DNA from 2 places in the Pseudoalteromonas sp. ESRF-bin5 genome. Region 2 is predicted to be linked to the other one. Evidence: predicted binding sites of a transcription regulator. Region 2 holds the regulator's gene; the other holds the start of a gene.
What was found. Region 2 encodes NrdR, which represses ribonucleotide reductase genes. Its sites were predicted from a motif close to AAACACNANATNTNGTGTTT; they were not measured.

Region 1 (15,394 bases), on a different contig from region 2:
AGAACCATTTACAAGTAAATTAGGTACCTTCGTTGGTAAAACGTCAGGAATTTGCTCTGTGCCATCGTAGTTAGGAACGAAATCAACCGTTTCTTTCTCAAGATCCGCTAATAACTCATGAGACATTTTAGCCATACGTACTTCGGTGTAACGCATTGCAGCAGCTGAATCACCATCAACAGAACCAAAGTTACCCTGGCCGTCTACAAGCATATAACGAAGTGAGAATGGCTGTGCCATACGAACTATCGTGTCATAAACTGCGCTATCGCCGTGTGGGTGGTATTTACCGATTACATCACCGACAACACGTGCCGACTTTTTGTAAGGCTTGTTCCAATCATTACTAAGCTCGTTCATTGCAAACAAAACGCGGCGGTGAACTGGCTTTAAGCCATCACGTACGTCTGGTAATGCACGTCCTACAATTACACTCATTGCGTAATCTAAGTAGGAGTTTTTTAACTCGTCTTCAATATTGACTGGCAGAATTTCATTGGCGAGATCAGTCATTTGATATCACATTCCTTCAGTAGCAGCTCTTAATAACCCAGTATTAGGTTTTAAAGAGTATTGTTATTATTACTAACAGACATGCTATCACAATTAATTTTAATTTACAGGCGCAAAACTTTGCGATTTATCAATTTAGGCCTATATAATGGCCTCAGATTGACGAGGAAGTATTTTATGACCGAACATCAAAATGTAGATCACGCAGAAATAGCAAAATTTGAAGCCATCGCAGAGCGTTGGTGGGATTTAGAGGGTGAGTTTAAACCTCTTCACGAAATTAATCCGTTACGCCTAGATTTTATTGCAAATAAAACGCAAGGTTTATTTGATAAAGAAACACTCGATGTTGGCTGTGGTGGGGGTATTTTAAGCCAAAGTATGGCACGTATGGGGGCAAAGGTAACAGGTATTGATATGGGACAAGAGCCTTTGACTGTCGCTAAATTACACAGCCTAGAAACGGGTGTTAATGTAGATTACATAAAAATACCCGCAGAACAGTTTGCTGAAGAACACCCTGAACGATTTGACGTTGTTACCTGTATGGAAATGCTCGAACACGTTCCAGACCCTGCTTCAATTATTCACGCCGTTGCCAAACTTGCAAAACCTGGCGCTGATGTTTTTTTCTCTACCCTCAATAAAACACCGAAAGCCTACTTGTACGCAATTGTAGGTGCTGAAAAACTATTAAAAATGGTTCCAGAGGGAACTCACGATCACAAAAAGTTTATTAAACCGGCGCAGCTAATTGCGTGGGCCGAGCAAGCGGGCTTAAAAGTACGTGCAAGCTCAGGACTTTCGTATAACCCCTTCTCTAAACAATACACACTTAATAATGATGTTAGTGTTAATTATATCCTTCATTTTGAGAAGTTGGTGTAATGAAGAGCGCAGGTTCATCATTAGAACTTTATCAATATGATGCATTTTTGTTTGATTTAGACGGCACCTTACTCGACACAGCTGACGATTTAGGCGCTGCACTTAATAGTGTACTACGAGCAAATCAAATTGCCGAAGTAACAAGCGAAATATATCGCCCAGCGGCTTCTAATGGTGCGGCAGCTTTACTGGAAGCAGGTTTTAAAGAGTTGTGGCCCTCTCTTGCACAAGCACAGTTGATAAAGCAATTGGTCGATAGCTATGCCCAAAACATTGCGAAATACACCCAATGCTTTGCCGGTATTGAACCACTATTGATCTCACTTGATCACAAAAAGATCAAATGGGGGATCATGACAAACAAGCCTGGCTTTTTAACTGAGCCGCTTGTCGCTGCGATCCCCGCTTTAAAAAATGCGGCCGTTGTTATTAGCGGTGATACGCTTGAAGAAGCCAAACCCTCTCCTCTACCTTTACTTCATTGCGCAAAACTAATGGACGTAATACCAGCTCGCTGTTTATACATAGGTGATGCCGAGCGAGACATTCAAGCTGGTAAAGCAGCAGGTATGCCTACAGCTACTGCTCTGTGGGGGTACATTCCAAGCGATGCAGAAGCACTTACTTGGAAAGCTGATTTTAACTGGCGTAGCCCTATTGACGCATTTAACCATATATAGTGCCCATTTTAGATATAAACACTATATATTGTGATTGTGTTAGTTTTTACGCAAAGCTTGATGATAAAAAAAGCAGCCAAAATTTATTTTCAAAATGTGTAAATTTAGTCGATCCTGAGTTGATTTTTAAAAATTTCAACTTCAATGAATGATCAAAGGTTAATGCCTACTAACACAAATACGTTATCCCAACGTTATCCACAAATAGGGGCAATTATGCCCCTTGCAAATCAACTCAGACCACACTATCTTGTGATCTCTAAATTGAACAACACCAGATATTGTGGCCAAATGTTATTCAATTAAATTTACCTCATTGGGTAAAACTTATAAAAAATGAGCACTACTTCTCTTTTTGAGACGTACAACATTGGTCAAAAATACATTATCCCCAAGGAATACAGGCAAAGCTATGAACCAACAGTTATCTGTAAGCAAACGTGACGGGCGCAAAGAGCCTCTTGATCTTGATAAGATCCATCGCGTTATAGAATGGGCCGCCGAAGGTTTAAATAACGTTTCGGTTTCACAGGTTGAATTAAAGTCACATATTCAATTTTATGATGGTATTCGTACAAAAGATATTCACGAAACGATTATCAAAGCGGCTGCCGATCAGATTTCTAAAGAATCACCTGATTACCAGTATCTTGCTGCGCGTTTAGCTGTATTCCACTTACGTAAAAAAGCATACGGTCAATTCGAGCCTCCACGTTTATTTGATCACGTAACAAAAATGGTGAGTGATAAACGTTACGATGCTCACTTACTTGCTGATTATACAGAGCAAGAATTTGACGAATTAGACGAATACCTTGACCACTCACGCGATCTTAATTTTAGTTACGCTGCAGTTAAGCAATTAGAAGGTAAATACCTAGTTCAAAACCGTGTAACGGGTGAAATTTATGAAAGCGCACAGTTTTTATATATTTTAGTGGCTGCAAGCTTATTTGCAGATTACCCACGAGAAACACGAGTTTCATATATAAAACGTTTTTACGACGCGGTATCGTTATTTAAAATTTCATTGCCTACACCAATCATGGCTGGTGTACGTACGCCTACTCGTCAATTTAGCTCTTGCGTACTTATTGAATGTGGCGACAGCCTTGATTCAATCAATGCTACATCGTCAGCTATTGTAAAATATGTTTCTCAGCGTGCTGGTATCGGTATTAATGCTGGTCGTATCCGTGCATTAGGAAGCCATATCCGTAATGGCGAAGCATACCACACAGGTTGTATCCCTTTTTACAAGCACTTTCAAACAGCTGTTAAGAGTTGTTCACAAGGTGGTGTTCGCGGCGGCGCAGCAACCCTATTCTACCCGCTATGGCATTTGGAAGTAGAGAACCTTTTAGTTCTTAAAAATAACCGTGGTGTTGATGACAACCGTGTTCGTCATTTAGATTACGGCGTACAGTTTAATAAGTTAATGTATTCTCGTTTGATTAAAGACGATTACATTACGTTATTTAGCCCATCAGACGTGCCAGGTCTTTACGATGCGTTTTTTGAAGATCAAGACGAATTTGATGCGTTATATGTTAAATATGAACAAGACGAGTCAATTCGTAAAAAGCGTATTAAAGCCATTGAATTGTTCTCTGTGTTTGCACAAGAGCGTGCAAGTACTGGCCGCATATACTTACAGAATGTAGATCACTGTAATACACATAGCCCGTTTATAGCGAAAGTTGCGCCAATTCGTCAGTCTAACTTGTGTTTAGAAATTGCATTACCGACTAAACCACTTAACAACGTTAACGACGAAGAAGGCGAAATTGCATTATGTACACTGTCTGCTTTCAACTTAGGTGCGCTTGAGTCTCTAGATGAACTAGAAGAGCTTGCGGAGCTAGCTGTACGTGCACTCGATAATTTACTCGACTTCCAAGACTACCCAGTACCAGCTGCCAAAAACGCAACAATGGGACGTCGTACGTTAGGAATAGGCGTAATCAACTATGCCTACTACTTAGCTAAAAATGGTAAGCGTTATTCAGACGGCAGTGCAAATGCACTAACACATAAAACATTCGAAGCTATTCAATACTACTTGATGAAAGCGTCAAACGAACTTGCAAAAGAACGTGGTGCATGTCCTAAGTTTAACGAAACAACGTATTCTCAAGGTATTATGCCTACAGATACGTATAAAACAGACTTAGATAAAATTTGTGATGAGCCACTGCATCTTGATTGGGATGCACTGCGTAAAAGCATACAAGAACACGGTATGCGTAACTCAACACTAAGCGCATTAATGCCATCAGAAACGTCATCGCAAATCTCGAACGCAACAAATGGTATCGAGCCACCACGCGGTCACATTAGTGTTAAAGCAAGTAAAGATGGTATTTTAAAACAAGTTGTACCTGAGTACGAACGTTTGAAAGACAACTATGAGTTACTTTGGGACATACCTTCTAATGATGGTTACTTACAGCTTGTCGGTATCATGCAAAAATTTGTTGACCAAACTATTTCTGCAAACACAAATTATGATCCAAATAAATTTGAAGGCGGTAAAGTACCTATGAAAGTCTTATTAAAAGACTTACTTAGCGCTTACAAATTGGGGGTCAAAACATTGTATTACCATAATACCCGTGATGGCGCATCTGATGCACAAGACGACACTCCAGAAGTGGAAGATGACGATTGTGCAGGCGGCGCGTGTAAAATATAGTCGTTAATTTTATCTTAAGCGGGCATGCAGCCCGCTTTGTTCTGATAGTTTTTTGAGTGATAAACATGTCTTATACTACTTTTAGTCGTAATCATAATAACCAAATGCAAGAGCCAATGTTTTTTGGCCAGACCGTTAACGTATCGCGTTACGATCAACAAAAATATCCTATTTTTGAAAAGTTAATTGAAAAGCAACTGTCTTTCTTTTGGCGACCAGAAGAAGTAGATGTGAGTAAAGACCGTTTAGATTTTCAGGCGCTACCAGAGCATGAAAAGCATATATTTTTAAGTAACTTAAAATATCAAACACTGCTTGATAGTGTACAAGGCCGCTCTCCTAACGTTGCGCTACTACCTATCGTGTCTATTCCAGAACTTGAAACCTGGATAGAAACGTGGGCATTTAGTGAAACAATTCACAGCCGTTCATACACCCACATTATTCGTAACGTAACACAATCACCAGAGCTTATTTTTGATGACATCGTTAGCAACGATAAAATTAGCGAGCGCGCTGATGCAGTAACGACTTATTACGATGATTTAATTAACTCTGTTTCACTTTACAACCTTTACGGTGAAGGCAAGCATGAAATCAACGGTAAAACAGTGGTTGTAAACTTATTCGAGCTGAAAAAGAAACTTTACCTCGCTATGATGTCGGTAAATATTCTTGAAGCAATTCGTTTTTATGTCAGCTTTGCTTGTTCATTTGCATTTGCTGAGCGTGAACTTATGGAAGGTAACGCTAAGATAATTAAACTAATTGCACGTGACGAAGCACTTCATCTTTCGGGTACACAGCATATTTTAAATATCATGCAAGACGGCAAAGACGATCCAGAAATGGCAATCGTTGCAGCTCAATGTCGCGATGAAGCAATTAAAATGTTTGTACAAGCTGCCGAGCAAGAGAAAGAATGGGCAGAGTACCTATTCAAAGATGGCTCTATGATTGGCTTAAACAAGCATATTTTATGTCAGTATGTTGAATATATTACTAACGCACGTATGACTGCTATTGGTTTGCCAGCCCAATTTGAAAACAACAGTAACCCTATCCCATGGATCAACTCATGGTTAGTGTCTGATAATGTTCAGGTTGCACCACAAGAGGCAGAAATTAGTTCATACCTTGTAGGTCAAATAGATTCACAAGTTGATGCTGCTGAATTTGGTGACTTTGACTTATAATGAATAACGAAACGACTGCAAGTGTTACACTTGCAGAAAACAGCCAGCGCATTGAATATAGCCCTGGCTGCCCTTCTCTTTTACACTGCTTAGAATCTCAAAAAATAGACGTTGCTTATCAATGTCGTGAAGGCTACTGCGGTGCTTGCAGAGCAACTTTAGTATCTGGCAATGTTCAATATAATGAAGAGCCACTCGCGTTTGTTCGTGATGGTGAAATACTTTTATGCTGTAGCAAGCCAAACGGCAATATAAGTATTAATCTAAAATAATTAATAGCTTTATAGCAGCACCCATCTTTACTGGGCATTATAATGTTTATTAGTAAAACGATAATGACCAGTAATCTTATAATCAAATAGCATTCCGCTTATTTCTGGTCCTCGCCCTATATTATGTACAATTTGAACATTCTCGGCGCTGCTTAAAGCTTCCGTAACAACCATGCCTATATGGGGTAAGTTACCGGGTAACATCCAAGTAACTATATCACCAACTTTGTAATCACGTGAGTTACTTGAAATAGCTAACTCTGTGCCATGACGCTTAAAAAATACTTGAAGGTTAGGTACACGCCTGTGATCAATATTTTTATCTGGTTTTTTTAAACCCCAAATTCGCTCAGACGGATACCTCGCAAAATTTGCTCGGATATCTTCATGTACTCTTTGTTGTAAATCCACACCCAATTGGCGGTAAGCACGAATAATAACATCGGTACACACACCAATATTACTTGGTACATCACCACCGGGATAGGTCATTGAATAATAACTGCCGTCATAAGTAATATTGTGTGTTGTTCTTTCAATCAGTGCTGCGGATATTTGCTGATTGAAAGAGTTAGCAAACAAACAAAAAGGTAAAAACGTAAATAAATATAAACCGTATTTAAACATAATCACCCTTTTAAAAACGCTATACGCCAAAGCTTTAATTAGCCTTCTTCTTCAACAAGTGACTCTAACAAGTCATGAATCTCTGCTTTAAGTTCTTTGTCTTCTATTTTATTTGCACTGACTTTGGCACTTTGAAGATTTTTTATAGCCTCTTCTTTTTGGCCCATCTCAAGTTGTAGTGTCGCCATAGAAAAAGCAACCGACGACATATGGTCTTTATTATTAATAGCAATAGATTTTGCTAGCGCCTTTTCGTAAGTAGTAATAGCGTCTTCTAACTCCTCTGTAAAATCAGCCAGTGTTTCCCACTGAACAGGATGATCTTTAGAGGTATTTTCGTTTTCTTCACAAATTGCTTTTAGTTTAGAAAAAAGTAACTCAAAGCGTTTACGATCATTTTTATTCGCCGCACTCATTAATTCTTCAGCCAAATCATGTACCGCTTTGTATACTTTTGTATTCATCATTACGTATCACCCTTAATGTATTTATGCTTAAAATAGCAAAATATAAATTTAAATGGCTCATTAAATATGCCCTTAGGCCGATCATACAACATTAAAGTATATAGCAAACGATTTAACTACAGGGGCAGTAGTTAAAAATGTATTTTGATGAGGTTTATCTATTTTATAGGTAGTAAAACCCTCTATAAGGCTTAACTATAGTGGATTTGTAAATATCAGAACGAAAAAAAGAATATTTGGTAAGCTCTTTCAGGCTATAAACTTAAATGCTTAGGGTTAATAAAAAATAATAATTTCAAACAATTTAACACGAGCTGTTAAACTAATAATTGTAGAAATTATATAAAGATGAATAAAGCATGAAAGAGTGTAACCAGTGTGGTAAATGCTGTACCAAATATGGTGGTGGTGACCTCGACGTATCATCAGAAGAAATTGAAATGTGGGCGCTCTTTAATCCCGAAATTTATCAATATGTACAAAACAATAAAATTTGGTTTGAGCCGAACACAGGTGATAAATTAAATAACTGCCCATTTTTAGCAATTGAACCTAAAAAAGATGAAGGTGATCGCGATAAATTCATATGTAATATTTACCTAGACCGACCTGAAGATTGCCGCCAATACCCTAGCCTAATAGCCGAAATGCTACGTGACGAATGTGAAATGCTAGAGCCTACTGACTTAAAAAACCAAAAACGTGCACAATACAAGCTTGATGTACTAATGATTGATAGCAGATAAAATACCAACCTGAGTGATTTATCATCATTTTTAGTTGATTAAACGCAAATGCAAAAGTTATAGTATAACATTGTTGATTCAAAAATTATGAACTGTTATATTATATCACAACATGTAATCACCAAATAATTTACCAATGACAAAGTTAACATTAATTTCTTCTGCCATTTTATCGGTTTTATGCACCCAATCCGCCCTAGCTGCAACAATAACAGGTAAGGTAATAAACGATAAAAATCAACCTATTGAAAACGCTTCCATTCATGTTCATGGAAAAAATCAAACTATAAAAAGTAATGAGCTTGGCGAATTCTCAATTGAAATTGACGCTAACAGCCAACTTCATATCAGTAAAGACAACTACGTAGATTCAAGAATAACGGTGACTGAATCGTCAAACAATGTCACGGTTTCACTTTTACCAACCTCGGTTGAAACCGTTGTGGTTTATGCATCCGCGCTACACAAAAGCAGCTTAGAAATGATTTCACCGGTAAGCGTTCTGTCGGGTGATGAGTTAAGAAATAAATCTAAACCAACACTTGGCGAAACACTAAAAGGTTTACCTGGTGTTAATGCAAGCTACTTTGGCCCTGTATCCTCAAGCCCTATTATTCGAGGTTTAGATGGTCCTCGCGTTAAAATCACCCAAAACGGATTAGATGCTAGTGATGCGTCGCGCATTGGACCAGACCATGCAACCTCAAGCGACAGCTTAGCAGCTGAACAAATTGAAGTACTTCGTGGACCAAGTACACTTTTGTATGGCTCAGGTGCAATTGGTGGTGTGGTAAATGTGGTTGATAACCGTATTCCAACGAGTAATTTAGATGATTTAACCGGTGCCGCTGAGTACAGCCATGACACGGTTTCTAACTCAAATACCGTGGCCGCAAAACTAGAAACAGGAAATGACGGATTTAACTTTCATTTTGATGGGACTAAACGCAGTGGCGATGACTATGAAACGCCTACATTTACAGTAACTGACGAAGATGGCGACATAGAAACTGAAAACTCAGTAGAAAACACGTTTATTGATAGCGAAACACTAAATTTTGGTACTAGCTACGTTGGCGAGCACCTTACTGTTGGATTTTCTTACGGTAGTATAGAAACTGACTATGGAATACCTGGACATGAACATCATCATGAGCATGATCACGAAGGTGAAACTGAAGAAGAACATGCAGAACATGAGGATGAAGAAGAAGGCGAAGAAGCTGTTTTTGCACAGCTAGAGCAAGACCGTTGGCAAGGCTTAGTCAGTTATGCGCTTCACAATAACTGGATAGAGACAATCAACCTACGTATAGGTTATACAGACTATTCACACAGTGAAATTGAAGATGGTGAAATTGGTACCACGTTCACTAATAAAACTACCGAAGCGCGTTTAAACGTAGAACATAAGTTCGCGGACTGGCATGGTATGTTAGGCTATCATTACAGCAATTCTGACTACGACGCAATTGGTGATGAAGCATTTACTCCAGCAAGTATAACAACCTCAAATGCACTTTATGTGTTAGAAGAACGCGTGTTTGGTGATGTTACTTTAGAGCTTGGTGCTCGTATTGAAGATTACAAAATTGAAAGTAATATATCTTCAGCTGAGCATCATCATGAACATGATGAAGAATTTGAAGAATTTGAAGAAGAACATGAAGAAGAGATAATTGCCTACAGTGAAAGCTTTACTAACGTAAGTGCATCTGCAGGGGCTATTTGGCAATATACGCCAGGACAAAGTTTAGCACTGAGCCTATCTCATTCTGAGCGTGCGCCGCTTTCTGCTGAGCTGTTATCTAATGGCCTACACATTGCTACAGGTACTTACGAACTTGGCTTAGGTTACCACATCGAAGATAACGAAGCCCACTTTGAACCTGAGGACATCAAACAAGAAAAATCAACTAACCTTGATTTAAGCTTTAGACGCTTTAGTGGAGATTTTGGTTACACTGTAAACTTTTTCTATAACGATATTAAAAATTTCTATTTCCAAGAAAATACGGGCTTAGTTTACGATGAAGAAGAGGGGTTAGAATCAGCTGTTGGTGCACACGACGATGTAGTAGCTGTTTACCAATTTAAAAGCAAAGATGCAGAGCTCTATGGATTTGAGTTCGATGCACACTACCAAATTACACCAAACACAATGGTTAAAGTATTTGGTGACTCTACCCGCGCTAAACTTAAAAGTGATGAAGGCAACTTGCCGCGTATACCTGCAAATAAGTTAGGCTCTGAGTTACAGTATGATTTAGGTAAATTGCAACTAACGTTAACTGGCACACATTACTTCGATCAAAATGATATCACTGCGTTTGAAAGCCGAACGGATGGTTATACTTTATTTGATGCTCAAGCTAACTACCAATTAGGGTTAGGTGCTGTTGATGCTCAATTTTATATAAATGTTGATAACCTGACTGATGAGCTTGGGTTTGTTCATACCTCATTTATAAAAGATAAAGCCCCTCTTCCAGGTAGAAATATTCGCTTGGGTGTTCGCGGCTACTTTTAATCATTAAAAGCTATGCTTTGACATTAAAGTGTTTAATTAATAACTCCCTTTTGAAACCGCATTTTTAAATGCGGTTTTTTTAATGACTTGCTTTGTAATTGGCGTTTGGCGTTTGGCGTTTGGCGTTTGGCGTTAATCATTTTAAAAGTGACTGTTCGTATTGCCTGACAATAATTAAAGGTAATTTTTAATAGGCACAAAAAAACCGCGCTATAAGTAAGCGCGGTTTTTTAACTAACTTAATAATGACTATTAAGAAAGGATTTCGTGTAGCTCAACGTCAAATACAAGCGTTGAGAAAGGTGCAATTGCAGCACCTGCACCACGTTCACCATAAGCTAGCTCATGAGGAACGTAAATACGCCATTTAGTGCCTACTGGCATCATTTGTAACGCTTCAGTCCAACCTTTGATCACGCCACCTACTGGGAATTCAGCTGGTTGACCGCGCTCGTAAGAGCTATCAAATACTGTACCGTTAATTAATGTACCGTGGTAATCAACACGTACTGTAGACTCAGCAGTTGGCTTTTCGCCTTCACCTGTTGCTAATACTTCATATTGAAGACCAGACTCAGTAACAGTGATTTCAGGACGTTTTGCGTTTTCTTCTAAGAATGCAATACCTTCAGCAGAAAGTACTTTTGACTCTTCTTCACGACGAGCTTGAATCTCTTCGTTAACTTTTTCAAATGCAGCTTGGATCTCTGGGATCTCAACTTGAAAAGCGCTACCTGCGTACGCATCTTTCATGCCTTCAAACACTGAATTTAGGTTTAAGCCTTCAAAAGGATTAGACTTAAGTTGCTCACCCATTTGTAAGCCAATACCGTAACTTGCTTTTTCAGCATCTGTAGTAAAATTATCTGACATAATGTGTTTTTCACGTTTTGTTAGTTAAAAGACATGAGTATGCTATCACAAAATAACGCACGTTTGGTGCTAGTTTTTATTGAGTTTTACCTTTAACAGACCAACAATAAAGCAACTAAGTATCAAACTGAATAAAAATCCAGCAAGCAATGAAAAAGTTAATAAACTAGCGGTGCCGCCAATAATAATTGGTACAGCGACTAATCCAACTACACCAATAAATACTGAGGCAACTAGGGGCCATTTTGTATCGTACTTAGTAATTAAGTGGGCCACTAAAATATTAAAACCTACACCATATGCAAACGCTGTAATTAATGGGTGTTCTGGTTGTGCATCGGCTGCCATTTTAATTAGTACGCTCATGCCGCTTTGGTAACAGTAACCAAACACGGTCCATAAAAGAATGTGTTTTAAAAGCTGTGCACTCATAGGAATAGTTGCGTTGTCTGTCATTTATCAAACCCCAGATAGCAAAAAACCGCCATAAGGCGGTTTTTTAAATAATGGTGGAGAGATAGGGATTTGAACCCTAGATAGGCTACAAACCTATGCCGGTTTTCAAGACCGGTGCATTCGACCACTCTGCCATCTCTCCGTACGGCGCGAATAATATGGGTTATCGAGATATTTGTAAAGCTTTAAATGTAAAAAAATAAAATTTAATCTAATAGCGTAAAAAACTATCACTTATTCATTTAAAGATTTTAAAAATAGCGGTTACTAGTAATACTGTTTAGGCCTACGCGCAATCCAAGAACACACTAAGCAAACCAATAAGCTCAATGAGAAAAAAGTAACCCCTTGAAAAATTAAATCAAAACGGTTTAAATCGTCACTTGGCACAATGACAAACATAAAAGTAGGCAGAATACTTAACATAAGCACATAACAACACACTTTAAATGCGCGTCCAAAATCAAATCGTTTAGATTGTTGCATCCACCAAGTAAGTAATACCAATACACTGACAGCTGAACCGGCAATAAAAGGGGCTGCATTTGTACTCATTGCTACATATAACGTAACAAACGCACCTAAAAGGCCCCAAATTGACCAAGCGAGCCAGTTTTCTTTTTCACGTAAAAATAAATTTCCCATAATTTAAGTCTTCTTTATCGTTATTATTTTGAGACTCTCCATACATTATCAAAAAACAACCGATTAAAAAACAATCTGCAGAAGAATTATCAAGTTATTTAGCATCCATGCCCTTCTTGCAGTTTCTCACTGACAATAATAATCAGCGGTTAAAATTTACACTCTATTATAAGTGACCCTATATGTATGTAAAAGTTCACACTTATTTATAAATCCGTAAAATAAGCTTCTGGCTTATGCCTTGGTGACTTTTTACAATCGACGGCAGGTGTACCTATATACAAGTAACCCACAATTTCATCTAACTCGTTTAAATTAAGCGCTAGCTTAACCGCATTACTTTGTGCAAAATAACCCGTGCGCCAAATACCCCCTAACCCTTGTGCAAATGCGGCTTGTTGCATTGCAAGTACGCTACACCCTGCGCTTTGCACTTGCTCGATACGAGGAACTTTAGGATGTTGTTGATATTTAGCAATGGCGATGATGATCATTGGAGCACGAAGCGGTAATTCTTTAGCTCGGTTTATAACTTTATCTTCTTGTTGCTCTGCCACAGCACTCTCGTGGTAAATCGACCCTAACTTTTCACGCGCTTGCCCTTCAACAACAATAAATTGCCATGGCGCTATGCAACCATGATCGGGGACACGAAGTGCAGCTTGTTTAATAATATTAAGCTGCTCAATTGATGGGCCAGGCTCTGTTAGTTTTGAGTCGGATTGGCGAGTTAATAAAAGCTCAATAGCGTCCATAATTATTTCTCGATATTTAAAACGCTAGGGTAACATTTTAAGTCTGTGTTGATAAATATTGAAATAAAAACGCCAGCAAAAAATAATTTTTGCTGGCGTATATAAACTTACGTTAAATTTACTCTTTAAAGACACTTCTTCTGAGCCAATAATCAACGCTTACAAAACGCCCACCTCCGGTGAAAAATAAACTCAGGAGCATTGCGAAATAAATGGCAGCAAATTCTATCCCATTATTTAAAATTGAAGGTTTACCTTTTTCGTACAGGTAATCTACAAACCCATGCTCATCGACTATTGATCGTATTTTGCCAATTCGCTCTTGTACTTCAACTGAGTTTTCAAGACTTTCTTTGGCGCCGGGTATAGACAACCAATCAAGTACCTGAGCTGCACTCGTGTCAGGGTTAGTCGGAGCAATTGCAAACCAGCCGTTGTGCCAATGCACTGATGTTGCAGCAACAACCATAGTAAACATTAGAGGAATACTTACGAGGCGAGTCAATAGGCCTAATAATAAAAACCAACCTCCCAAAAATTCGCTCCAACCAGCTAAAAATGCAAGTAAGTCGGGAAACGGTAAACCCAAGCCCCATTCACTATTTCCAAACCATTGCACAACATCAGGTGATGCTAATAAATTATTGAAAAAGCCAGTAGCATCGCCGCTGATGGCGAGCTTATTATAACCCGCGATAATCATCACAGGGGCTAAAATTAATCTAAAAAGTAAAGGAGGTAACCCATCTAAAAATGATAGTTTACCTATTGCAGCTACATAGAAGCGAGTCAGTGTGTTCATGCGTATCCTGTGTTTAATGTTTATTTAGTTATAGACTATAAACAACCAAGACCGCATGAATTACCAAACTATTTCAACTTGTCGAAAGGTTAAATACTTCTCGCTATTTGAAGGGCTTCAAAAATAGCGCGCTTAGCATCAATTGCAGCAGCGAGTTTAGCGCCACCAATAACGTGTACTTTAGCGTTTTCAGCATGAGGCTTTACAACTTCATCATTTGAAACTTGACCAATACACGCAATAACAGTGTCGACCGGTAAAACCTGAGTTTCACCACCAACTGTAATAGTTAAACCCTTGCTATCAAAGCTTTGATACTGACAATCTGCAATTTGTTTTACACCATGCTGCTTAGCTACTTGACGATGGATCCAACCTGTTGTTTTTCCAAGTTCACTACCAAATCGGCCAGCGCTTCTTTTTAACATGTACAACTGACGCTCGTCTTTGTGTGGCTTCGGTTCACATTCAATTCCCCACTGCGTTTTAAACTCATCAATGGTTTGTGATTTATGTTCACTTAAAAATGCCACCATATCAAAACCAATGCCGCCAGCACCTAAAATGGCAATAGAGTTGCCTAACTCGACTTCGCCACGAATTACTTCATCGTATGCAAATACGCGTTTGTTATCACCACATTTAATTGACGCCTCACGTGGGCGAACACCCGTTGCAAATACAATATCGTCGTACTGTGTCAGCATTGACTCGTTGTATGACGTTTCGAGTTTAACCGCTACATCTAAACGTTCTAGCTCATTAATAAAGTATGCCAGTGTATGATTAAAGTCTTCTTTGCCAGGTATTTGCATGGCTAAATTAAATTGGCCACCCATTTGCGCTTTTTGGTCAATCAAAGTGACCTTATGACCTTTTTGAGCCAAATAACAACTTGCGGATAAGCCAGCAGGGCCTGCGCCCACAACAAGTACATTTTTTGAGTTTGTCGCTTTATTGAGCGGGTAATCAAGCTCAAAAGCCGCTTGAGGATTAACCAAGCAGGTTGCACGTTTATTTTTAAATACATGATCTAAACAGCCTTGGTTACAGCCAATACAAATGTTAATTTGTTTTGTTTGATCGTTTTGATATTTATTAAAAAACTCAGGATCAGCTAATAAAGGTCTAGCCATTGATATGAGGTCGGCTTCACCTGCATTTAAAATGTCATTTGCAATGTCAGGTGTATTAATACGGTTTACTGCAATGACTGGAACGCTAACAACACTTTTTAAGCGCTTAGACG
Region 2 (16,121 bases):
AGCTCATCAACAGCACCTTCAAGTAGGCTGCTACCAATAAAGTCATTAAAACGAGAAATGACAATGGCAAATTTTTTGCCCGGTGCGTACTTATTACCTTCAATAATTTTCATTTGATAACCCTAAAAATAAGTTCAAGCGGTTGCGATTGCGCAAAAATTGCTGCGCATCATACCATAATAATAATAAAATAGCCTAGTTTAAGCGTTTGCCTATTGTGGCTCAATGTAATCAATAACTTCTAAATGAAAGCCCGAAAGTGCATGGTATTTTTTAGGGCGACTCATTAATCGCATTTGCTCAATTCCTAAATCTGCAAGAATTTGTGAGCCTACACCAACAGTACGAGAAGTACCTTGAAATTTACGCGGTGTAACATTTTCACCAGCGTCTGCAGCAGCAAATGCCTTAACTGTTGCTTCAAGCTCTTCAGTACTTTCTTGTTTACCTAAAATGACTAGCACACCGTCATTTTTAGCTATATATGCCATTGCATCCGATAAGCCCCAGCTTCTATCTGCGCTTCTATCAGAAAGTAAAATATCGTTAAACGTACTTTGTAAATGCACACGCACCAAGGTTGGTTCTTGCGCTTTAATTTCACCCTTGAGTAGTACGTAGTGTAACTGACCGTCAATCGTGTCTTTGTAAGTGACTAAGTCAAATTCCCCATGCTCTGTTGGCAGTTTACACTTAGCCACTTTTTCGATTGTGGTTTCGTTTAAATTGCGGTATTCAATTAAATCAGCAATTGTGCCAATTTTAATGTCGTGCTCTTTAGCAAAAACTTCTAAATCAGGGCGGCGTGCCATGGTGCCATCAGCATTTAAAATTTCAACAATAACAGAAGACGCTTCAAGCCCTGCTAAGCGAGCTAAATCACAACCGGCTTCTGTATGACCTGCGCGTGTTAATACACCACCTGGCTGTGCCATAATCGGAAAAATATGACCCGGCTGTACAATATCGCTAGGAACAGCACCTTTAGCGATAGCTGCTTGTACCGTGCGTGCTCTATCTGCTGCTGATATACCTGTGGTTACGCCTTTTGATGCTTCTATCGACATAGTAAAGTTAGTTGAAAACGCAGCGCCATTATTTTTAACCATTAAAGGCAAGTCTAGTTGCTCACAACGCTCTTGTGTCATCGTTAAACAAATTAAACCACGGCCATGAGTAGCCATAAAGTTAATTGCTTCTGCGCTAATATGTTCCGCAGCAATGATTAGATCACCTTCATTTTCTCTGTCTTCATCGTCCATTAAAATAACCATTTTACCGGCTTTAATGTCATCTATAATTTCTTGTGCGCTGTGTAAATTCATAAATTCGCTCGTGTAAGTTGTCAGTTTCGTTATTTAATAAAGCCCGCTTTTGCGAGTAAGCTCATTGATATATCTGCGCCGGTTGGCTGCTCTGCGCCTTTGATAAGACGCTCTAAATAACGTGCAATTTGATCGACTTCTAAATTAACTTGAGTGCCTACTTTAAAGTCGGCAATCGTTGTTTGACCGCTGGTGTGCGGCACAATTGTTAATTTAAATTTATTACCTTCAACAGCGTTAACTGTCAGGCTTATACCATCAATACATACCGACCCTTTGTACGGTATGTATTTCATTAAATTTTCATCGGTTGTCAGCCAATATTCAGTAGCTCTTGCATTAGCTGTAATCGCCGTTATTGTTGCAATACCGTCAACATGGCCAGACACTAAATGTCCACCTAAACGCGAAACCGGTTGCATTGCTTTTTCAAGGTTAACTGTTTGCCCTATTGAATAATGTGCAAAACCAGTTAAATGAATTGTTTCGTTAGATAAATCAGCGCTAAAACCATCAACATGTTTATCAACTACCGTTAAACACACGCCATTTGTTGCAATACTGTCACCCAGCTTTACGTCACTCATATCAAGGTCGGCGCTTTGAATACGAATGGCTAAATCGCCTTGTTTTTTTTGTAATAAAGCAATTTTGCCTGTGGCTTCTATTATCCCAGTAAACATAGCGCTACTCTTCTTTGTTAAATGATTTTAATGCGTGCGTTTTTAACGCGTTGATACGTAAATCGTCACCAATACGAACACACTCATTAAAAGATAAATCGATAGTATCTTGCATACTCGTCAATTCAGGGAAGTTTACTAAACTTTTAGCATCATAACCCATCAGTTTTGGTGCGATATAAAAAACATACTCGTCAATTAAATCAAGCTCGGTCATTTTCCCCACAAGGGTTGCCCCAGCTTCCAGCCATATATTATTAAACTGATGCTTTGCTAGTGTTTGTAATACATCGGTTAAATCAACCTTACCCTGTTGCTCGCGCACCGCTATGTGCTCAACAAAATGCGGCCACTGCATTGAATTATCAACCTTGGTAGTAAATATAATTACCGGGTGCGCTATTTTAAATAGCGCAAGGTCAGGTGTTAATCTGTTTTGCGAGTCTATTATAACACGCACCGGCTGACGTAGCGGTAAGTTGGTTGGTAATGAATACGGTAACTCACTTGCTCGAACATTAAGTTTTGCATTATCAACAAGAACCGTATCGGCCCCCGTTAAAATGGCACAGCTTTGAGCGCGGTATAGCTGCACATCTTTTCGTGCAGCAGGGCCTGTGATCCACTTACTTTTTCCGTTTTTTAGCGCTGTTTTGCCATCTATACTGGCTGCTAATTTACAGGTTACGTAAGGAAGCCCTTGCTCCATACGCTTAAAAAAGCCAAAGTTTAATGCGCGCGCCTCTTGTTCAAGCAACCCATGAGCAACTTCTATTCCGGCGTCACTCAATATTTTAAGGCCTTTACCTGCCACTTGCGGGTTGGTATCAACCATGGCTGCAATCACCTTTTTAATACCAGCAGCCTTGAGTCCTTCAGCACAGGGGGGCGTGCGCCCGTAATGGCTACAAGGTTCAAGTGTTACATAGGCAGTTGCACCCTTTGCTTTTTCGCCTGCTACAGCAAGTGCATTGACCTCTGCATGTCCTTGCCCTGCTAACTGATGAAACCCTTCACCAATTATTTGATTATCTTTTACAAGTACACAGCCAACATTCGGATTAGGTGTTGTGGTAAACCGACCTTTTTTAGCAAGCTCAATAGCACGCGCCATATATAGTTTATCGTGCTCGGTAAATGCTGATTGGCTGCTCATGCTTATTCCCCTAAACGGGCAATTTCTTCGCCAAACTCTCGTATATCCTCAAACGAGCGATATACTGACGCAAACCTTACATAAGCGACTTTATCTAACTTTTTAAGCGCTTCCATAATGCATTCACCCACTAAATGGCTTGAAATTTCTCGCTCACCCGTTGCACGTAATTGCGACTTTATTATATTGACTACTTCATCAACTTGTTCTGTACTGACGGGACGCTTCTCAAGTGCACGATTTAAACCATTTAGTAACTTATCTTCGTTAAATGGTTCGCGACTGCCGTCTTGTTTTACAACACGCGGCATAACCAGCTCTGCCCCTTCAAACGTGGTGAAACGTTCATGGCAATCGTTACATTCACGACGGCGGCGAACTTGATGGCCACCGCCAACAAGGCGGGAATCTATAACTTTGGTGTCTTTTGCTGTACAAAATGGGCAATGCATAACTAAAGGTATCCGTTTTAAAAACAAAAAAGCCGCTAAAAAGCGGCTTTTATAATAGCATGATTGCTTATGTGATCTAAATTACCGTTTTACTTTATTAAGCGTAAACAGGTAGTTTTGCACAAATTGCTTTCACTTTTTCTTTTACTTGCGCTTGAACAGACTCATCAGCAATGTTGTCTAGTACATCACAGATCCAGCCAGCAAGCTCTTTAGATTCAGCCTCTTTGAAACCACGGCGCGTGATTGCAGGAGAACCAATACGTAAGCCAGACGTTACAAATGGAGAACGCGGATCATTAGGAACTGAGTTTTTGTTAACCGTAATGTTCGCATTACCTAATGCTGCATCAGCATCTTTACCCGTAATATCTTTATCGATTAAATCAAGTAAGAACAAGTGATTATCTGTTTTACCAGAAACAACTTTGTAGCCACGCTCTTGTAATACGCTAACCATTGCTTGCGCATTTTTAACAACTTGTGTTTGGTATTCTTTAAATTCTGGTTGTAAAGCTTCTTTGAATGCCACTGCTTTTGCAGCAATAACGTGACATAAAGGACCACCTTGGCCACCAGGGAATACAGCACTGTTAAGCTTTTTGTAAATTGCTTCGTCACCACATGCAGAAATAATTAAACCGCCACGAGGGCCCGCTAATGTTTTATGCGTTGTTGTAGTAACAACATGTGCAAATGGTACTGGGCTTGGGTAAACACCCGCAGCAATTAAACCTGCAACATGCGCCATATCAACAAACAAGTAAGCATCTACTTTGTCTGCAATTTCGCGAAACTTAGCCCAATCAACAATACCTGAATAAGCAGAAAAACCTGCGATAATCATTTTTGGCTTGTGCTCTAGTGCTAACGCTTCAACTTGTGCGTAATCAATTTCGCCAGTCTCTTCGTTTAGGCCATACTGAATTGCGTTATATGTTTTACCTGAAAAGTTTACGTGTGAACCATGAGTTAAATGGCCACCGTGTGCTAGGCTCATGCCAAGTACTGTATCAAGCGGGCTTAATAAGGCTTGGAAAACAGCTGCATTGGCTTGCGAACCTGCATGCGGCTGAACGTTTGCGTAGTCAGTACCAAACAATTCGTTTGCGCGGTCAATAGCTAATTGCTCAACCACGTCTACGTGCTCACAGCCACCGTAGTAACGCTTGCCAGGATAACCTTCCGCATATTTGTTAGTAAGTTGAGAACCCTGTGCTTCAAGTACGCGTGGGCTACAGTAGTTTTCAGATGCAATTAACTCAATGTGCTCTTCTTGACGTGATGTTTCTTTACTCATCGCGTCAAATAACTCTGGATCAAAGTCCGAAATATTCATGCTACGTTCTAACATTGGGGGCTCCTGGGCAACGTGTATGGTATTTTTTTAGAGGCTATATTGTACGCTTAAAACCGCACTTTGCCTACGTTCTTAAGTTGAGGATATTTAATCAGGGATTGAAACTATTTCACACCCTTTTTAAGATGATATTTTTAAATAACTTACATAATTATTTTAAATGTTTTTTATTTATTACATTTAATTAGTTAATTAAAAAAGCTATTTCACGGTTTAAAATGTGCAAAAAAAGCGGCCATAGCCGCTTTCGTGTTTACTTAATATTTAAGCTAACTTAGCCAGTATTTCTGTACGCAAAGCGTCGTAATCGGCGTTTATGTCGCTTGCAAGACATGGTTTAGCCAATGCGTCGCTCAATGGCTTTGGCATATCTAGTTCAATATTTAGTATACCTTCTACACTTTCTTTAAACTTAGCTGGATGTGCAGTTGCTAAAAAGATGCCCGCAGCACCCGGTGCTCGGTTATTAACTAAACCTTGATAGGCAATTGCTGTATGTGGCTCTGCAACATACCCTGTTTGATGAATATTTTTCATCACCGTTTGAGTGTTTTCTTCGTCAACACTAATTGAGTAAAAGTTGTCGTAACTAAACCAGTTGTTGTCCAACATAGTTTGCACACGTGGCCAGTTATTCGGCTTACTCACGTCCATCGCATTTGAAAGCGATTCAAGCGTTGCATTAGGCAACCAATTTTTATCAAGTATAAAACGAGGAACGGTGTCGTTTTGGTTTGTTGTTGCACTTAACTTTCCAACCGGCAACCCTATTACAGCGCCAATCATTGCGGCGCATACATTACCAAAGTTACCACTTGGTACAGAAATATGCGCTGTTGCACGCTTTTCTTTTGGCAGTTGTGCAATCGCTTCAAAGTAATAACACACCTGAGCGACTAAGCGGCTTATGTTTATCGAATTTGCTGAATTTAAGCCAAGTGTAGATTTAACTTCATCATCTAAAAACGACTTCTTAACAAGTTCTTGGCAATCGTCAAAACTGCCATCAACCGCGTAACAATGAATATTGCCACCTAAGGTAGTAAATAGCTTTTGCTGAGCAAGTGAAATTTTTCCTTTAGGATAAAGAATAACCACATCAATGTTTGGTTTATTGTAAAATGCATGCGCAACCGCTGCACCAGTATCACCTGATGTTGCTGTTAAAATAGTCACTTTTTCACCTTGGTTAAACTGCGCTAAGCATTCAGCCATAAAGCGCCCACCAAAATCTTTAAAGGCAAGCGTAGGACCATGAAATAGCTCCAAACAATAGGTATTTTCTTCTACCTCGACTAACTTAACTGGAAAATTAAACGCATTTTTAACCATGTCGGCAACAGTGCTACTTGGCAACTCATCACCAATTAAATGGGATAAAATTTTGCTACTGCGCGTAACAAAATCCATATCAAGTAATGCGTCAACATCAGCCATGGGCGCTAACGATTCAGGAAAAAACACTCCTTGATTACGTCCAAGTCCTGTTTTTACTGCTTCAACGAACGACACTTTTTGTGAGTTATCTTTTAAATTATGTAATTGCATGACTTCTAATCCTATAAAACATTTAATTGACGCGTGCCGTCGTTGTCTAACTTACAAATATGGCAAAAACCTTGCTCATTTATATAATTATTTTTTAACCATTTAGCGCATTGCTCGGCCGCTTCAAGTGTTTTACATACAGTAAATAAGGTAGGCCCTGCGCCTGAAATACTAACTACCTCAGCTCCAAGTGCGGGTAAACTTGCTTTCGCCTCGCTAAAACCAGTAATAAGCGGTGCACGGTAAGGTTCTGCTATTTCGTCTTTCATTATGCTTAATGCATCGTCAAAACGTGCTGTTAATAACAAGCTACTAAAAGAGGATAAACGCTGCGCAAACTCAACGCTTGCATGCATGCTAAGATCTTTTGGCAAAACAGAACGCGCTTTTGCTGTATTAAGCGAAAAGCCTGGAAACGCCGCAACGTAATACCAGTTTTCATCAACCGGTAGTTCTATAGATTTATTAGGAATTAAATCGCCAGTTAGCTGCAAACCGCCCAAATAACAGGGCGTAATGTTATCGTAATGGCGTCCGCCACTTACAACTGCTTCAAAATCTGCCATCAACTCAATTAGCTGTACTTGACTTAACTGTGTTTTTGCAAATTTATCAAGCGCTGCAAATGTAGCAACCACCGAACAAGCACTCGATCCTAATCCAGAACCAATTGGCAGGTTTTTTTTAAGCTCTAGCTTTACCGTTGGCATATCTGGTGCGACATGAGCTCTAAAGTGCACTAAACACTGATATGCTAAGTTTTCTTTCGCATCGCTTGGTAATTTATGAGCATATTCGCCTGAACAAACAAACTCATCACAAGGGGCTGCGCTAACAAGTGCTACATCTCCCAATAAACTACCATCAATTGGCGCAAGAGCAGCACCTAGCGCATCAAATCCAACTGCAAAATTACCAATAGATGCAGGCGCATATACTTCAATCATTTTCGACTCCTAGCGCGATAATGTTTTTAAAACGTCTGCAAATACACCTGCAGCAGTTACTTCAGAGCCAGCGCCGTAACCACGAATAACAAAAGGACGTGGTTGGTAGTATTGACTTAAAATTGCAAGCGCATTTTCACCATCGCGAATAACATTAAGCGCATGTGATGAATCAACAGCCTCAATACCTACTTTACAGTGGCCTTCTTTAATTGTGCCAACGTAACGAAGAACTTTCCCTTCACTTGCCGCTTGCTCAATACGTGCGTTAAAGTCAGCGTCTAAGCTAGGTAATTTTGCCATAAACTCATCAATACTGTCTCCTTCGGCAAACCCTTGTGGTAATACCGACTCTACTTCAATGTCGGTTAGCTCTAATTTCATACCTGCTTCACGCGCAATAATTAACAACTTACGCGCAACATCAGTTCCCGATAAATCATCACGAGGATCTGGCTCTGTAAAACCACTTTCTTTTGCTTTAATGGTTGCCTCTGACAGTGATAAACCATCTTGCAAAGCGCCAAACATGTATGACAATGAGCCCGATAAAATACCGCTAAATTCAAGTAATTCATCTCCTGCACCAAATAAAGATTGCAAATTATCGATAACAGGAAGGCCTGCACCTACGTTTGTTTCGTATAAAAACTTGCGGTTATTTTTTTGTGTAGCAGCAATTAAATCTTGGTAATACGTATATGAGCTGGTTGTTGCCTTTTTATTGGCTGCAACAACATGAAAACCCGCATTTAAAAAGTCAACATATTGCGCTGCAAGTGCATCAGACGATGTACAATCCACCAGCACAGGATTAACTAAGTGATTTTGCTTAACAAATTGCTCAACGAGTTTTAGGTCAAATGACTGCTCTGATACTGCTAATTTTTGCTGCCAATCACTAAAGGCAATACCCTCGCTATCAAGATGTAACTGACGAGAGTTAGCAACGCCGTACAAATTAAGTTTAATGTTACGCTTTTCAAGCCATGCTTGTTGGCGCTCTAATTGAGATATCAGTTCTTGCCCTACTAAGCCACACCCTAGTAAAAACACATCAATTGAAGGTACATGCGTGAAAAAGTTCTCATGGCATATTTTCACTGCGTCGTTGCATAACTCACCGTCAATTACAGCTGAAATAGCACTTTCAGTAGAATCTTGTGCAATTGCCACAATGTTTACTTGTGCTTGAGAAAGGGATGCAAAAAACTTAGCGGCTAAACCACGATGTGCCCGCATATTATCACCCACAAGCGTTACTATGGCTAAATTACGCTGTACTTGAACAGGCTCAATTAAACCTGCTTGAGATTCAAGCTCAAACGCTGTTTGTAAAGCCGTTAAAGCAAGGGCTAAGTCGCTCTCATGTACACAAAAGCTAATGCTAAATTCACAAGACGATTGCGTGATCAACACAATAGATACGTTATCGTGAGCAAGCGCATTAAAAACTTTAGAGGCCATGCCTACTTTGCCTTTCATTCCTGGACCCGAGACAGTCAGCATAGCTAAATCTTGCAGGCTTGAAATTGCTTTTACAGGCTCGTCTGATGAAAAGTCATTTCCGATTAGCGACCCTTGGGCATCAGGGTTATGCGTATTTTTTATTTCACACGGCACGCCCGCTTTGGCGCAAGGCAAAATAGTTTTTGGGTGAAGTACTTTTGCGCCAAAGTAAGAAAGCTCCATTGCCTCTTTGTATGACAAAAAGTCAACTTTAGTGGCTTTTTTGATATAACGAGGATCTGCGCTGTAAACACCATCAACATCAGTCCAAATTTGGCAAACATCTGCCTCTAAACACGCCGCTGCAATAGCCGCTGAGTAATCAGATCCATTACGCCCCAGTGTTGTAAGCTCGCCTTTATTATTGCTTGCTGTAAAACCGGGCATAATATAAATCGTGGCTGGCTTTTCTTTTAATGCCGCTTGAAAATGCGCTTTACTTGCAACTAAATCAACCTCAGCATCAATAAAACCACCTGTTGATGCAACGCAACTTGTCGCCTCTAAATAAACCGCTTTATGTGAGTTCAATAAGCGCTGCATAAGCGACACACTTACTCGCTCGCCAAAGCTTATAACAAACGCACGCACTTGATCGGGGCAGCACTTAATTAAAGATACACCATCAAGCTTATTTTTTAGTTCTTCAAAATTTGGCCAGTGGTCAATTGGGCCATACCCTTTTTCTACGGCTGCTTTTAGCTCGTTACAACGACTCGTTAAAGCCTCCCATAAAGAGCTAAAGTCTTGGCCTTGTTCTGCCGAACTCGCTAGAGCAACTAGTGAGTCGGTCATTCCACCGGGCGCCGATAATACCAAAAGCATTTCATCTTTTAATTGTGCTTTAACTAATTGAGCTACCTGCTCAAGGCAGGCAAAGTCGGCAAGTGATGATCCACCAAATTTTAAAACGCGCATTGTTTATGTTCCTCATCCCATAAAACGAAAAAAGGCCTGTGCTCTAAGTGAACACAGGCCTTTAAATTTGTTGCACCGACCTATGCCACTATCCAGAAAGAATGGTGGTTGTAATAATAATGGTCAGTACGCGATTAAATGTTTTCATGGGGTAAGACTGCCTTAACAAAGGCTATGCTGTCAAGTGCAAATTAAAAGATAAAACAGCCTTTTTCGATATAAAAAAACCTAATGAATGCCAAATTTATGCAAAATATTGTCCATTCTTGTTTTATCTATTGGTTTATTAATAAAATCGATAGCACCTAACTGAGCTACACGTAATTTCATTTTCTCTTGTATATCAGCAGAAATCACAAGTACAAAACACTCAATCTTGTTTGTTTTTATGTATTCAAGAACGCCAACGCCGTCAATCTCAGGCATAGTTAAATCCAAGCATAGCAAATCAAAGCGGTTAGTTTTCAGTAATTCAATAGCTTGTGCGCCATTTGTAGCTTGCTGAATATCTGCATCTATACACTGTTGCAAACATCTGATTACTTGTTTTCGTGCAACTGTTGAGTCATCACACACTAAAATAGAAAAATTCATATTATAAAACTACTAAATAAGCATAATTAATGTCGTTAAGGGCGGCTGTCGTTGGTAAGCTCATATCTCGGGTAATAGTACCTATATTTACAACATAATACCTGGGCTTTTTGTCCACATTTTGTAACAATCTATTATTGAATAAACTTAACAAGCCAAAAGGGATAGTTTATTATTACTTAAAAGTATAAAAAACAAACAAAAACCAGTTAATCAATAATATACAAACACTCTTAAGCAGTTAGTATGTGGCAAATAAAAGCAAAAATCAGCCCTAATTTATCATAAAATAAATCATTTATTATTTGTTTTTAAGCATTTATTGACTAAATTTTAAATAGTAGTGTAAATACTTAATTATATCTCAAGGAATTGTTGACCACTCATGCTACAGAAAAGCCTTTCTAAAAGATTACTGACCAGTGTGTTATCGGTCTATTTTTTGCTTACCTTTGTAGTGACATGCGGGCAGGTGCTTGCTGAGTATTTAAACACTAAAGATTACATAAAAGATGAATTAGCAACCTTACAAAAAACCTTCAGCCGTAGCTTAACACGAGCTATTTGGGAGCTTAATACAAAACAAACAATCACCACCGCAGAAGGGCTACTCGCCATCCCCATGATAGAAGGGATCATAGTGCGTGATGACAGTGGTGAAGTTATTTCGCAGCTTGGTCGCTCTTTAGATATTCATAAACTCTATAGCCAGCAACTTGTCCAAGAAGAAGCCATGCTAGAAGACTCTAAATCAGGCTTGTTTGGGTATACATTTCCACTCATATTCGAATTTTCAGGACGAGCCACACAAGTCGGTGATGTTACGTTATTTTCAAGTCGAGAAGTTGTATTAAGCAGAATAATGGTATCAATCTACTTTTTGATTGGTAATGCCATGATTAAGACTACATTCTTAATTATCTTATTTTTAATGGCCTTTAGAAAGCTACTTACCGACCCGCTTTATCAGCTCACCGAACAAATTGAAAACCTGCAACTCGATGAGCTAGAAGGGCAACACATCGAAATTGAGACCGAAGAACATAATGAGCTTAAGGTAATGGAACACTCTTTTAATAACTTAATCGATAAGGTGGTTCAGTACAGAAAAGAGCTTGAACGAACTCAAAATAAATTAATTGTTAGCAACGAGAAGTTAGACCAACATAACATACAATTAGAGCAGGATGTTGCGCGTAAAACGTCTAACTTAAGTCAAGCAATGATGGAATTACAACAGCAAAAATATGAATTAGAAAAACAAAAAATAGTATTAACAGATGAGGTGGACCTTCGCCGCAGTACCGAAAAAGAACTGTTCACCAAACAAGCGGAATCTCAACGCTATATTGATGAATTAAAACTGGCTCAAGAGCGACTCGTTGGTACAGAAAAAATGGCGGCATTAGGTGGCCTAGTTGCGGGGATCACTCACGACATAAACACGCCTATTGGCATCGGCGTTACTGCAGTATCATTTTTAGAAGAGCGTTTAAATAAGTTAGAAAGTGCCTATGCTGAAAAAACACTTTCCCCTAAGGCGTTGGAAGAGTTTATTAACGAAGCCAAACAAAGCACAAGCTTGCTTACAACAAATTTAGATAGAGCCTCTGACCTTATTGCAAGTTTTAAGCAAATTGCTGTAGACCAAGCCAGTGAAGCTGTGCGTACCATAAACTTTAAAGATTATGTAAATGAAGTAATTCGATCGCTTCACCCTAAATTGAAAAAAACATCGCACACTATTAATCTACAATGCCCTGATGACCTAGTATTAAATTTGCCAGCCGGCGCCATAAGCCAAATATTTACTAATCTCATCGTTAATTCGCTTATTCATGGTTTTGAAGGTAAAGACAATGGTGTTATGGACATTAACATCACAAGTGACGAAACCAACCTAACCATTAACTACAAAGACAACGGCAACGGAGTCACCGCTGAGCAGCTTGAAAAATTATTCAATCCGTTTTTCACCACAAAACGAGATGAAGGTGGTAGTGGTTTGGGCACTCACATAATGTTTAATTTAGTTAAACAGACATTAAGCGGCTCAATTGAAGCGACAAGCGAACCTGGCCAAGGATTGCACTATTTTATACAATTTCCTAAAAACATGGCTAAGCCTCTGTCTATATTCAATCAAAGCTAATTCAAATAGTCGTTAATCAGTCATTTCGAGGAGCGACTTTTATTGCTATGATTGAGCAAATTTTTCAGATGGATTATCTCCCCTATGTGGTTTAGTAACCTTATTTGTTACCGCTTTAAACAAGATGTTTCGTACACACAAGAAGACTTTGATAAAGCATTAGAACAAGATCTATTTCGTCCTTGCACAGGTCAAGAGCTCTCTACGTTTGGCTGGACGAAAGCATTTGGAAAGCATAGCGAAGCACTTTCTCACTTCTCTCAAAAAAGTATTTTAGTGTGTGCTAAACGCGAAGAAAAAGTATTACCGGCATCAGTCATCAACGAATTAGTTGCCGAAAAAGTTGACCAAATCGAAGCTGAAGAAAACCGCCCTGTTAAAAAGAAAGAAAAAGACGAACTTAAAGAAAATATTCTTCACACTCTACTTCCGCAAGCATTTAAAAAGTCGAGCTTACAATTTGCATTTATTGACCAAGAAAACGGTTGGGTTGTGGTTAATAGTGCAAGCTTTAATAAAGCTGAAGAGCTGTTAGCACTGTTACGTAAATCGTTAGGTACGCTTCCAGTTGTGCCTGCATTTGCAAATTATGACCTTGATGTATTTTTAACTGATTGGCTAACTAACTTCAGCACACCTGAAGGCTTTGCAATTGGTTCTGACGCTGAGCTTGAAGAAGCTGATGACAGTGGCGCGCAAGTTAAATTAAAAGGCCATGACTTGTCATGTGATGAAGTTAAATCACATCTTGAAAGTGGTAAACGCGTTACCAAGCTTGCCCTCGATTGGCAAGAACGTGTTAAATTCATGCTTCAAAATGATGGCTCAATTAAACGTCTAAGTTATTCAGATACACTGAAAGAAGAAAACGCTGACATACCTAAAGAAGATATGGCAGTAAAACTTGATGCTGACTTCATTTTAGCATCAGAAGAAATTAAACAATTGTTAGAAGAGCTAACCCAAGGTTTAGGCGATGCAGATGATTTAGCCAATCCATAACCGAAAGTTTAATGGCAATAAAAAAGCACGATTAAATCGTGCTTTTTTATTGCGCTAAATTTAAGGCTTAATTAGCTAAACATGTCTTTTACATCTGCAAGCATTTCATTGTATTCATCGCTTGAGAACAACTGCATAGATGAAATAACACCTTTATCTATATACGTTTGTAAAGCAGCTGATTTATCAGATACCTGTAAAGTGCCCTCTAAAATAGCCCCAATTCGAATAAAATCTACATAACTTATTTGTTCTGGTTTATAGCTTGGATCTGCCCAACTTAAAGCTACATCGGAGAACTCTGCAGGAAATTCCCACGCATCCATGATTGATGAGCCAATTTTACCACTTAGTTTTTGAATGGCATGTGCTAAAAAGCTAGGATTTGCAAACACTTCAGGGTGACGCTCAGCCTCAGTTAAAATAGGCAGCACACCAATATTATAAACTAAGGCAGCTAAGGTAATTGAGTCGCGATTTAACGAGGTACGTTTATTATTTTGTAAGTAAAACTCCATTAGCGTAATGGAATGACTCGCCACAGTTAATGTTTTTTGCCACGCCTTACCCATATAGCCTTTAATAAGGTCGTTGTTAGAAACAAATAGTTGTTCCATTGCCATCGCTGTCGCTATATTTTTAATTTGGCGCAATCCAATACGGGTGACTGCTTGATGTAAGGTAGATACCTTAACCGCACGTCCCATGATTGCACTATTAGCCACTTTGATCATACGAGCAGATAACGAAGGGTCTTGTGAAATAACTTCCGACATTTGCATCAAATTAACTTCAGGATCGTCTGCAGCTTGGCGAACTTTAATCGCAACCTCAGGGAGTGTAGGTAATACAAGCGTATCGTTATTTATTCTATCAACTAATATTGTTAATAATGCATTCTCTGTAGACATAAAGCAGTCATCCTTTTTAGTTGTAATATTACTACACGCTACAACAGTTAATTTTTATAATAATGAACTTACAATCAGTATTGCCTAACTTACCGTTAAAGTTAAGAAAATTTTATAACTTTATTTCTGTCTCTCATTTTCAACGACACTATTGCCCATACACCGCCTAATACTTGCTATTTACTGTTTAGGTTTGCTTTAATGCTGGCACAATATAGTAGCGTGCCGTCAACGAGCCTCCCAACAAGCATCTACTTATCATTAAATTAACTTTTAAATAGGCAAAATAATGATCTTAAATAAAATTAGCCAAGCCATTTTACTCTCTGGTGTTGTTTTTCTGAGTGCGTGTTCAGATAAACCTTCGTCACCTGCCGAGACCACATCGCAAACACCCGTAAAAGTAATGGGGCCTGAGCTTATTAATGTTGATGAACAACGCTTAAATATATACACCGACTTTAGCTTACAAAGCGATTTATCACACTTGAGTGACAATCAAAAAGCAATGATTGCCATCCTTATAGATGCGTCAAAAATAATGGATGCCTTATTTTGGAAACAAGCATTTGGTGAAGATAAAGAGACATTTTTAGCAAAGCTAACCGATCAACAAATTCGCAAATTTGCTGACATAAACTACGGCCCGTGGGATCGTTTAAATGGCGATGAAACGTTCCTTTCAGGTTATAAAGAAAAGCCATTAGGTGCGCAGTTTTACCCAGCGGATATAACTAAAGAAGAGCTTAATAACGCAGACGTTGAAGACAAAACAGGCTTATACTCAATTATCAAACGCGACGAACAAGGCAAGCTTTACAGCGTGCCTTACTCAAAAGAGTACGCAACAGAACTTGCTAAGGCAGCCGACCTTCTTCGCCAAGCCAGCAAACTTGCCGACAATAAAGAATTTGCAAATTACTTAAATCTTCGTGCGGACGCGCTGCAAAAAGATGACTTTCAGGTTTCTGATTTTGCCTGGATGGACATGAAAAACAACCCCATTGATGTTGTTATTGGACCAATTGAAACTTACGAAGATCAACTATTTGGGTATCGTACTGCCTATGAATCTTATGTATTAATCAAAGATTTAAAGTGGAGTGAACGTCTTGCCAAGTTTGCAGCCTTTTTGCCTGAACTTCAAAAAGGTTTACCTGTTGATGACAAATACAAACACGAAGTACCTGGTTCAGATGCTGACTTAAATGCCTACGACGTTGTTTATTATGCAGGTCATTCAAATGCAGGCAGCAAAACCATTGCAATCAACTTACCTAACGATGAACAGGTACAGTTAGAAAAAGGCACGCGCCGCCTACAACTTAAAAATGCCATGCGCGCTAAATTTGATAAAATTTTAGTGCCTATTTCAGAGCAGTTAATCGTGCCTGAACAACGAAAGCACATTACCTTTGATGCTTTTTTTGCAAACACCATGTTCCATGAAGTAGCGCATGGTTTAGGTATTAAAAATACCATTACGGGTAAAGGAACGGTTCGCCAATCATTACAAGAGCACGCAAGCGCACTTGAAGAAGGTAAAGCCGATATTTTAGGTTTA

Region 1: a site for NrdR is predicted at 2,351-2,370, ahead of nrdA (class 1a ribonucleoside-diphosphate reductase subunit alpha). Genes of this name have one in related genera too.

The regions. Positions count from the first base shown of each region.
Region 1 is NZ_NTLW01000282.1:1,032-16,425, forward strand. It holds partial or broken gene BCG07_RS17345 (DNA topoisomerase (ATP-hydrolyzing)) at 1-513, opposite strand, end outside; gene ubiG (bifunctional 2-polyprenyl-6-hydroxyphenol methylase/3-demethylubiquinol 3-O-methyltransferase UbiG) at 691-1,401, shown strand; gene BCG07_RS17355 (HAD-IA family hydrolase) at 1,401-2,081, shown strand; gene nrdA (class 1a ribonucleoside-diphosphate reductase subunit alpha) at 2,494-4,776, shown strand; gene nrdB (class Ia ribonucleoside-diphosphate reductase subunit beta) at 4,842-5,972, shown strand; gene yfaE (class I ribonucleotide reductase maintenance protein YfaE) at 5,972-6,244, shown strand; gene BCG07_RS17375 (DUF1287 domain-containing protein) at 6,272-6,871, opposite strand; gene BCG07_RS17380 (hypothetical protein) at 6,910-7,338, opposite strand; gene BCG07_RS17385 (YkgJ family cysteine cluster protein) at 7,698-8,084, shown strand; gene BCG07_RS17390 (TonB-dependent receptor) at 8,221-10,614, shown strand; gene bamJ (BamJ family beta-barrel-assembly machinery protein) at 10,867-11,487, opposite strand; gene BCG07_RS17400 (hypothetical protein) at 11,557-11,943, opposite strand; tRNA gene BCG07_RS17405 (tRNA-Ser) at 11,995-12,085, opposite strand; gene BCG07_RS17410 (hypothetical protein) at 12,211-12,588, opposite strand; gene BCG07_RS17415 (NAD(P)H nitroreductase) at 12,795-13,343, opposite strand; gene BCG07_RS17420 (HvfX family Cu-binding RiPP maturation protein) at 13,462-14,145, opposite strand; gene BCG07_RS17425 (oxidoreductase) at 14,235-15,394, opposite strand, start outside.
Region 2 is NZ_NTLW01000047.1:3,560-19,680, reverse strand. It holds gene ribH (6,7-dimethyl-8-ribityllumazine synthase) at 1-113, opposite strand, end outside; gene ribBA (bifunctional 3,4-dihydroxy-2-butanone-4-phosphate synthase/GTP cyclohydrolase II) at 213-1,325, opposite strand; gene BCG07_RS01335 (riboflavin synthase) at 1,355-2,008, opposite strand; gene ribD (bifunctional diaminohydroxyphosphoribosylaminopyrimidine deaminase/5-amino-6-(5-phosphoribosylamino)uracil reductase RibD) at 2,013-3,164, opposite strand; gene nrdR (transcriptional regulator NrdR) at 3,167-3,616, opposite strand; gene glyA (serine hydroxymethyltransferase) at 3,714-4,970, opposite strand; gene thrC (threonine synthase) at 5,241-6,524, opposite strand; gene thrB (homoserine kinase) at 6,536-7,471, opposite strand; gene thrA (bifunctional aspartate kinase/homoserine dehydrogenase I) at 7,481-9,898, opposite strand; gene BCG07_RS01300 (response regulator) at 10,127-10,492, opposite strand; gene BCG07_RS01295 (ATP-binding protein) at 10,878-12,644, shown strand; gene rdgC (recombination-associated protein RdgC) at 12,729-13,646, shown strand; gene BCG07_RS01285 (HDOD domain-containing protein) at 13,718-14,557, opposite strand; gene BCG07_RS01280 (DUF8614 domain-containing protein) at 14,847-16,121, shown strand, end outside.